One region of the Vibrio vulnificus NBRC 15645 genome, then DNA from elsewhere that is predicted to be linked to it. Evidence: predicted binding sites of a transcription regulator. Region 1 holds the regulator's gene; each other region holds the start of a gene.

Region 1 (2,208 bases):
AAGATGCGCAATTGGAATTAGCGGCAGATTTTTGTGACCTATTTTTGAAAACCGCAAAACATGGCGCACTTCCATACGCATCAATTTACCTTACAAAAGATGGCCTACTCAATGGCGAGCCGGCACAAAAAATGGATGCTTGGCTAAAAAAACATGGTGTGCAGGTCAATCAACAACTGAATGAACCGGCCGATCACTTAGCGATCATGCTCGACTTTCTTGGCAACCTCATCATTCGCTCAAATGAGTTTGAACAAGATCGCCACATGGAAGATGCTTTCATCGAGCAAAACACATTTATTCAAGAAATGTTGCTCTCTTGGTTACCTACCTTCTCTCAACGAGCAGCACAATATGATGAGTTTGGCTTCTATAACAGCGCAATAAAACTACTTGTTGCGTTTTGTATGCTGGACAGCGACTATTTAGTTGGATAATAATTACGCCCTTATCAATAGAGCAAACACTCGGTTACACTTTAACCACTAAAGTGTGAACACGGATACACAATTCGCTGTTTGAGTAGGTTGCCACTCTTGCCGTCTCGGTCTAGAATTGAGACCGCAATCGATAAAATATGATTTTAATGCAAACCGCTGAAATACAGCGGTTTTTGTGTTTATTTAAAGCTAAGCTGCTGCTTTTCTAGTGTGTCTTCCTTACAAAGCGAATTCGGAGAAAGGTAGCAAACTGTGTTGCAACAAAGAATCGTAGATTCAAAATGCAACCTTAGACAGGACAATACCTATGGCCACAATTAAAGATGTCGCGCGTCTCGCTGGAGTATCCACGACCACAGTGTCGCACGTAATCAACAAAACGCGTTTTGTTGCAGAAGCCACTCAAGAAAAAGTCATGAAAGCGGTTGACGAGCTCAACTACGCGCCTAGCGCAGTAGCGCGTAGCCTAAAGTGCAACACAACTCGTACTATTGGTATGCTGGTCACTCAATCTACCAATTTGTTCTTTTCTGAAGTGATTGATGGCGTAGAAAGCTACTGTTACCGCCAAGGTTATACGCTAATTCTTTGTAATACCGGCGGTATCTACGAGAAGCAACGTGATTACATTCGTATGCTTGCGGAAAAACGCGTAGATGGCATTTTGGTGATGTGTTCAGACCTCACTGAAGAACTACGCGAAATGCTTGATAAGCATGCAGATATTCCTAAAGTGATTATGGACTGGGGTCCAATCAGCTCACAAGCCGATAAAATTATCGATAACTCAGAGGAAGGTGGCTACTTGGCCACTAAGTACTTGATTGAAAATGGTCATACAAAAATTGCGTGTTTAAGTGGTCACTTTGAAAAAGCCGCGTGCCAAGAGCGCATCCAAGGCTTTAAACGCGCGATGAAGGAAGCCAATATTACCGTTAACAACGAGTGGATCCTTGAAGGAAACTTTGAATGTGATACGGCTGTGATGGCTGCTGACAAGATCGCGTCGTGGCAAGATCGCCCAACGGCGGTCTTCTGCTTCAACGACACCATGGCACTGGGTTTGATGAGCCGCCTTCAACAGTTAGGCCTTCGCATTCCTGAAGACATCTCTGTGATCGGCTACGATAATATTGAGTTGGCGGAATACTTCTCACCACCGCTAACAACCATCCACCAGCCAAAACGCCGTGTTGGTAAAAATGCATTTGAGATCCTTCTCGAACGTATTAAGGACAAAGAGCATGACAAACGCGTGTTTGAAATGCATCCCGAGTTAGTGGTTCGTGATACCGTTAAAAAAATCAATTAGTTAAGACTAATATTCTAAAGCATCCAAATCTGGATGCTTTTTTTTCATTCTTAGTAAGTGATTTGTTAAGTCAAATTCTGTTAAGTTCTTAAAATCGAGTATTCATTCACTTAACTGCAACTATTATTTGAACCAATGTCACATTTTTTATTTGAAAATGTGATGTTACTCCAATAGAAATCGTATCCTTCTAGTGTCACGCACAGGGCAAACCATTTGAAAAAGTGGGACGCAAAGCCTCCGGCCTAAACCAGACGTTTTTTGGTAGGTAGCGGGGTTACCGATGGCAAAAATGCATAACAACAAGTTTACCCATTAATGACATTGTATTTGCATTGGTTTGCTAATCTCTCGGACCTGATTTGGTGGCGTAATAGTAATTACACCGAGATAACACATCATGGATAAACCGATACTCAAAGATTCAATGAAGCTTTTTGAGCAACTTGGTGCGAT
Region 2 (2,208 bases), 750 kb from region 1:
CCCAGCTTTTTCGCACTCGCTGTTTGGCTATACGCTTAACACCGAATTCTGACTAAGACGCCCTCTTGCTTATGCTGAGGGCGTTTTTTATTCACGCGTTTATACAGTGCTATACAGTGGTTTTACTGTTCCTCTTACCAACTGACTCACCTACCAGTGATATTCGTCACAAATTCCCATACTTATCACTACGTACCAAATGAAAGACAAACCATTAAAAATCAATTAGATAAAAATATTTCTTTTTCAATAAACGATCGGTTTAGGTGAAAAATCCAACAAAAAGAGTTGATCAATCGCCTTAAAAAAACTACTGTATACACATACAGCATGTATAAAGGAACAGTAAGATGCAGATTCAAACTCAAACTCGACTCTATTCTCGTTTTAACGTGTTAGCTCAGCCAACCGTACCTATGAATGTTTCTGATCAGTTGTTGCAAAAGCTGGCTAATCTTTCCGCTCAAAATCAGTGGATTTTGTTTACAGCTGAGTGCCCAAGACCTGACTTTGCACAACTTACTGCTTCCAATATCCGCTGCCAGAATGTCATCCAAATGAAAGCTTCTCAGACGATGACTGAAATGGAGATCGTGATGAAAGCAATTCGCTCAGGCAATGCCGCTGCGGTTGTCGCTTCCGATCAAATCGATTTGATTAACCAATCTTTGCTTAGCGATCTCGCTCGTGAGTATGGCTGTGAAGTGTTTTTCGTTGAAGGCAGAGCACACAAGTATCACTAACAAGTTCAACGTTATCCATCCTGCATCTCGCCTCCCAAATGGGAGGTATTTTTTGTTTGGCAAAAACAAAGCAAACGTTTGCTTTTTCTCTGGCGACTTCAAATAGTTCTGGTATCATGCCCCGGTAATCGATGAATCCGTTAGATTTTGTTGTCCGATTCATTTCCCGCATGACGTTTGAAATTATGATAGGAATGTCAAAATGAGCCTTGCTGACCAAGTACTTGCCGTCAACGATGACCTACCCATCCGCACCGATAAACCTGTACACAGTGGAAAAGTTCGTTCTGTTTACTGGTTGACCGAAGAAGACAGTGCCCGACTGATTAAAGAGAAAGGATACAATGTTGCCCCTGACGCCCCATTGGCGATCATGGTGATCAGCGACCGTATTTCCGCTTTTGATTGCATTTGGCATGGAGAGTACGGGTTGAACGGCGTGCCGGGCAAAGGCGCAGCGCTCAATGCCATTTCAAACCATTGGTTTGGCTTGTTCAAAGAAAATGGTCTGGCTGACAGCCACATTTTGGATATTCCACATCCTTTTGTCTGGATCGTACAAAAAGCCAAACCGGTGAAAATCGAAGCAATTTGCCGCAAGTACATTACTGGTTCAATGTGGCGTGCTTACGAAAAAGGGGAGCGTGAATTCTGTGGTATTCAGCTACCTGAAGGCTTGGAAAAAGACAAAGCATTGCCGGATCTGCTCATGACGCCATCAACAAAAGGCATTTTGAAGGGCATCCCAGGTGTTCCAGAAGCAGACGACGTTAATATTACTCGCCAAAATATCGCCGATAACTTTGCCGCGTTTAATTTCTCGAGTGCTGACGATATCGCGCTTTACGAAAAACTGCTAAAAGACGGCTTTGGAGTGATCAGTGAAGCATTGGCGAACGTGGATCAAATCTTTGTCGATACCAAATTTGAATTTGGTTATGTCACGGACGCGGCTGGAAATGAAAAACTGATTTACATGGATGAAGTAGGTACGCCAGATTCGTCACGAATTTGGGATGCCCAAGCGTATCAAGCAGGCAAAATTGTCGAGAATTCAAAAGAAGGCTTTAGACAATTCTTACTCAACTACTTCCCTGACCCAGATATTTTACTGAATAAAGACCGTATGCCTGAGCGTGAAGCGCTCGCACGAGACAACGAACTGCCTGAAGAAGCACTAATGGCCGTTTCTCGTACTTACATCAACATCGCAGAGAAAATTACCGGAAAAGAGATCGTCTTAAGCGACAATCCAAAGCAAGAAATCATCGATATTCTTGGCCGCGAATACGGTTTGATTGACTAAGCCTAAACCAGCGATTAAAAACAAAAAACGCCTGCATCACTTCATACTGCAGGCGTTTTTTTTCATTACTTCACATTACTTCATCAAACTGGGTTAACTGAGATCTTTCAAGCGGATCACGAACACATCTTGCTCTCGGCAGTCAATTTTGCTTTCGCT
Region 3 (2,208 bases), 800 kb from region 1:
TACTCAAAAGAAATCTCGTTGACCAAAGAAGGTATGCCATGGAATACAACACTTCAGCCCTTTGCGATATCTATATGGACCAAGTGGATGTAGTCGAGCCTATGTTCAGTAACTTTGGTGGCCGCGCTTCCTTTGCCGGACAAATCACCACAGTCAAGTGTTTTGAAGACAATGCCCTCATTCGAGAGACGCTGGAACAAGATGGTGTTGGCCGTGTACTTTTGGTTGATGGTGGTGGCTCATTGCGCCGAGCATTACTGGACGGCGAACTTGCCGCGATAGCGGAAGAGAACGAATGGGAAGGCATCGTTGTCTATGGCTGTGTGCGTGAAGTGGATGATCTGGAAGATATGAATATCGGCATTCAAGCTTTAGCCTCTATTCCAGTTGGTGCTGCCATGCAGGGTGTTGGCGAAGTGGATGTTCCGGTCAATTTTGGTGGAGTGACTTTTCTTCCAGAAGACTACCTCTACGCAGATACAACGGGCATCATTCTCTCCCAAGAGCCTCTCAGTGCCGATCTTGAAGAAGAACCAGAGCTGCTAGATTAAAGAGAAAAAAGCGTCACCTTGACGCTTTTTTCTATTGAGCAAGCAATCAAAACAGAGCAAAAGTCAGCGCGGCGTAAAGATGCGCTGTTTTTTTGACCGAATGATGCAAATTATTCAATATAGGGCGTGTTTCTCGGCCTTGTGCTGAGTAGAATGAGGCTAACAGACTTGAGTAGTAGCAAGGGCTACACTCGTAACCGAATCAATATAGGTAGGCCAAGATGTCTTTTGAAGTATTAGAAAAACTAGAAGCTAAAATTCAGACCGCTGTCGATACTATCGCTTTGCTACAAATGGAAGTAGACGAGCTTAAAGAAGAAAAAGCTAAGTTGGAAACGGAAGCGAATGAACTACGCTCTCAACGTGAACAACTTGAGCAAAAAGCACAGCAAACTCAACAAGAGCATGCTCAATGGCAAGAACGCATTCGCGCGCTTCTTGGTAAGATGGAAGACGTCGAGTAATTCTCCACTTCTAGGGAAGACCCTAGACACCAAACACGAGGCCCTAAGAGCGCTTATGCCTTGGGCCTCTCGCACCTCGCACCTCGCACCTCGCACCTCGCACCTCGCACCTCGCACCTCGCACCTCGCACCTCGCACCTCGCACCTCGCACCTCGATTTTCACCTTCAAACTGAATTTAGCAAACGTTTTCCCTGCATTTTGTGCTAGAATCGCGCCAATTTTACTCTTCCTTCGATTTAACACTTTTTTGGAGACAACATGAAACGCGATTTAGCGATGGCCTTTTCCCGCGTCACAGAAGGCGCAGCTCTAGCGGGTTATAAATGGCTAGGCCGTGGTGACAAAAACGCGGCGGATGGCGCTGCTGTAGAAGTCATGCGCACCCTGCTGAATAAAACTGACATCAGTGGTGAAATTGTTATTGGTGAAGGTGAAATCGATGATGCCCCGATGCTTTACATTGGCGAAAATGTTGGCCTAGGTGGGGATGAAGTGGATATCGCGGTCGATCCAATCGAAGGGACGCGCATGACCGCGATGGGCCAATCAAACGCTCTTGCGGTATTGGCTGCTGGTGAAAAAGGGAGCTTTTTAAAAGCACCAGATATGTACATGGAAAAACTGGTGGTCGGCCCTGGAGCAAAAGGGGTGATCGATCTTAACAAGCCACTTAAAGAAAACCTCGAGAACATCGCACAAGCGCTTGGAAAAAAGCTTGATACCTTGGTGGTGATTACCCTTGCTAAACCTCGTCATGATGAGGTGATCGCGGAGATGCAACGCATGGGTGTTCGTGTTTTCGCTGTGCCAGATGGTGATGTGGCCGCTTCGATTCTTACCTGCATGCCAGACAGTGAAGTAGACGTGATGTACTGTATTGGTGGCGCACCTGAAGGGGTTGTCTCAGCAGCCGTCATTCGTGCATTGGATGGCGACATGCATGGTCGCCTTTTACCTCGTAACGAAGTAAAAGGCGATAACGAAGAAAACCGTAAGTTTGCGGATTTCGAGCTCAAGCGCTGCGCTGAAATGGGCGTGGAAGCGAACAAAGTGCTAAAACTGGAAGACATGGCACGCAGTGATAACGTCATTTTCTCAGCAACAGGCATCACTAAAGGCGATCTACTTGAAGGCATCAGCCGTCAAGGCAATATTGCAACCACCGAAACATTGCTGATTCGTGGCCGTTGT
Region 4 (2,208 bases), 610 kb from region 1:
AATGCTGGGTGTTCCCAACCTAGGAACTCACGAGCTGCGGCAATTTCTTCCGCACCTAGTGGTGCACCGTGACAGTCGTGTGAACCCGATTTGTTTGGTGAACCAAAACCGATGATAGTTTTAGTACAGATTAGAGTTGGGCGAGGATCCGCTTTAGCGGCTTCAATTGCTGCGTTGATCGCTTCAGCATTGTGACCATCCACTGCTGGGATAACGTGCCAGCCGTACGCTTCGAAACGCTTAGGCGTATCGTCAGAGAACCAACCTTCAACGTGGCCGTCGATAGAGATGCCGTTGTCATCCCAGAATGCAATCAGTTTACCAAGGCCTAGCGTACCCGCTAGAGAGCAAGCCTCGTGCGAGATACCTTCCATCAGACAGCCATCACCCATGAACACGTAAGTGAAGTGGTCAACGATGTCGTGGCCAGGTTTGTTGAACTGCGCTGCGAGCGCTTTCTCAGCCATTGCCATACCAACCGCGTTGGTGATGCCTTGACCTAGAGGGCCTGTGGTTGTTTCGATACCAGGCGCGTAGCCGTATTCTGGGTGGCCCGGAGTCTTAGAATGCAATTGACGGAAGTTTTTCAGATCATCGATAGAAAGCTCGTAACCGCTTAAGTGCAGTAGCGAGTAAATCAGCATCGAGCCGTGGCCGTTAGAGAGTACGAAACGGTCGCGATCAGCCCACTCTGGGTTTGATGGGTTGTGGTTTAGGTGGCCACGCCAAAGAACTTCAGCGATGTCCGCCATACCCATAGGTGCGCCTGGGTGGCCTGAGTTTGCTTTTTGTACGCCGTCCATGCTGAGTGCGCGGATTGCATTAGCGAGATGTTTACGAGAAGGCATGTCTGCTCCTGAGTGCATTAAGCGAATTGATAACATAGAAAATCGAGTGGCGATTATTTTCGCAAAGCAATCTCTCGACTGCAAACGATTTACCTGAACAATTTGTGGAAATGTAAGCGACTTAATGCCATTTCACTGAGAAAAAAACATTTTCTCACTCGATTAAGCAAACGTTTGGTTTTCGCTAATAATAAAAAAGAGCTTGTAATTCGAGCATTCAAAACTAGAATAGACGTCTAGATGTAGAAACACCTACAAAAATTATTGTATTTCCTACTGCTGGAGCATGCATTCTCACAGCAGATTAGATTAATAAAAGTGGAGCTCTCATGGCTAAGCACCTGTTTACTTCTGAGTCGGTTTCAGAAGGTCATCCAGATAAAATTGCAGACCAGATTTCTGATGCGGTTCTTGATGCGATTCTTGAACAAGACCCAAAAGCGCGTGTTGCATGTGAAACGTACGTAAAAACTGGCATGGTAATGGTCGGTGGTGAAATCACCACTTCTGCATGGGTTGATATCGAAGAGTTAACTCGTGAAACTGTGCGTGAAATTGGTTATGTACATTCAGATATGGGTTTCGATGCAAACTCATGTGCAGTACTGAACACTATCGGTAAACAGTCTCCAGACATCAACCAAGGTGTTGATAAAGCCGATCCTAAAGAGCAAGGCGCGGGCGACCAAGGCATCATGTTCGGTTACGCATGTAACGAAACTGAAGTTCTTATGCCAGCACCCATCACTTACGCTCACCGTTTGATGGAGCGTCAAGCAAAAGTTCGTAAAGATGGCACACTGCCATGGTTGCGTCCTGATGCAAAATCACAGGTTACTTTCCAATACGAGCAAGGCAAAATTGTTGGTATTGATGCGGTTGTTCTTTCAACTCAGCACTGCGATTCTATCTCCACTCCAGATCTTCGCGAAGCGGTTATGGAAGAGATCATCAAGCCAGTTCTTCCTTCTGAATGGCTAAACAAAGAAACCAAATACTTCATCAACCCAACCGGGCGCTTCGTTATCGGTGGTCCTATGGGTGACTGTGGTTTGACTGGTCGTAAGATCATCGTTGATACCTACGGCGGCGCAGCTCGTCACGGTGGTGGTGCTTTCTCCGGTAAAGATCCATCGAAAGTAGACCGTTCTGCCGCATACGCAGCGCGTTACGTAGCGAAAAACATCGTCGCAGCTGGTATGGCTGACCGTTGTGAAATCCAACTTTCTTACGCAATCGGTGTTGCTGATCCAACCTCGATCATGGTTGAAACGTTCGGTACCGAGAAAGTATCTCACGACATCATCATTGAAGCGGTACGTCAGTTCTTCGACCTACGTCCATACGGTCTACAAGAAAT

What was found. The regulator PurR, encoded in region 1, represses purine synthesis genes. The targets are predictions, from matches to a motif close to TNANGNAAACGTTTNCNTNA.
Region 2: the regulator PurR is predicted to act here: its motif matches at 810-829, upstream of AOT11_RS00420 (phosphoribosylaminoimidazolesuccinocarboxamide synthase).
Region 3: the regulator PurR is predicted to act here: its motif matches at 1,192-1,211, upstream of glpX (class II fructose-bisphosphatase).
Region 4: the regulator PurR is predicted to act here: its motif matches at 1,011-1,030, upstream of metK (methionine adenosyltransferase).

Annotation. Positions count from the first base shown of each region.
Region 1 covers NZ_CP012881.1:2,613,411-2,615,618, reverse strand. Annotated here, with positions in the region: gene torD (molecular chaperone TorD) at 1-437, shown strand, start outside; gene purR (HTH-type transcriptional repressor PurR) at 748-1,752, shown strand; cyclic di-GMP riboswitch class I at 1,949-2,037, shown strand; gene AOT11_RS12115 (TfoX/Sxy family DNA transformation protein) at 2,153-2,208, shown strand, end outside.
Region 2 covers NZ_CP012881.1:100,273-102,480, forward strand. Annotated here, with positions in the region: gene AOT11_RS00410 (LrgB family protein) at 1-39, shown strand, start outside; gene AOT11_RS00415 (SulA-like leucine-rich domain-containing protein) at 351-743, shown strand; gene AOT11_RS00420 (phosphoribosylaminoimidazolesuccinocarboxamide synthase) at 946-2,049, shown strand; gene AOT11_RS00425 (hypothetical protein) at 2,143-2,208, opposite strand, start outside.
Region 3 covers NZ_CP012881.1:1,817,525-1,819,732, reverse strand. Annotated here, with positions in the region: gene rraA (ribonuclease E activity regulator RraA) at 39-551, shown strand; gene zapB (cell division protein ZapB) at 773-1,015, shown strand; gene glpX (class II fructose-bisphosphatase) at 1,276-2,208, shown strand, end outside.
Region 4 covers NZ_CP012881.1:1,999,777-2,001,984, reverse strand. Annotated here, with positions in the region: gene tkt (transketolase) at 1-848, opposite strand, end outside; gene metK (methionine adenosyltransferase) at 1,178-2,208, shown strand, end outside.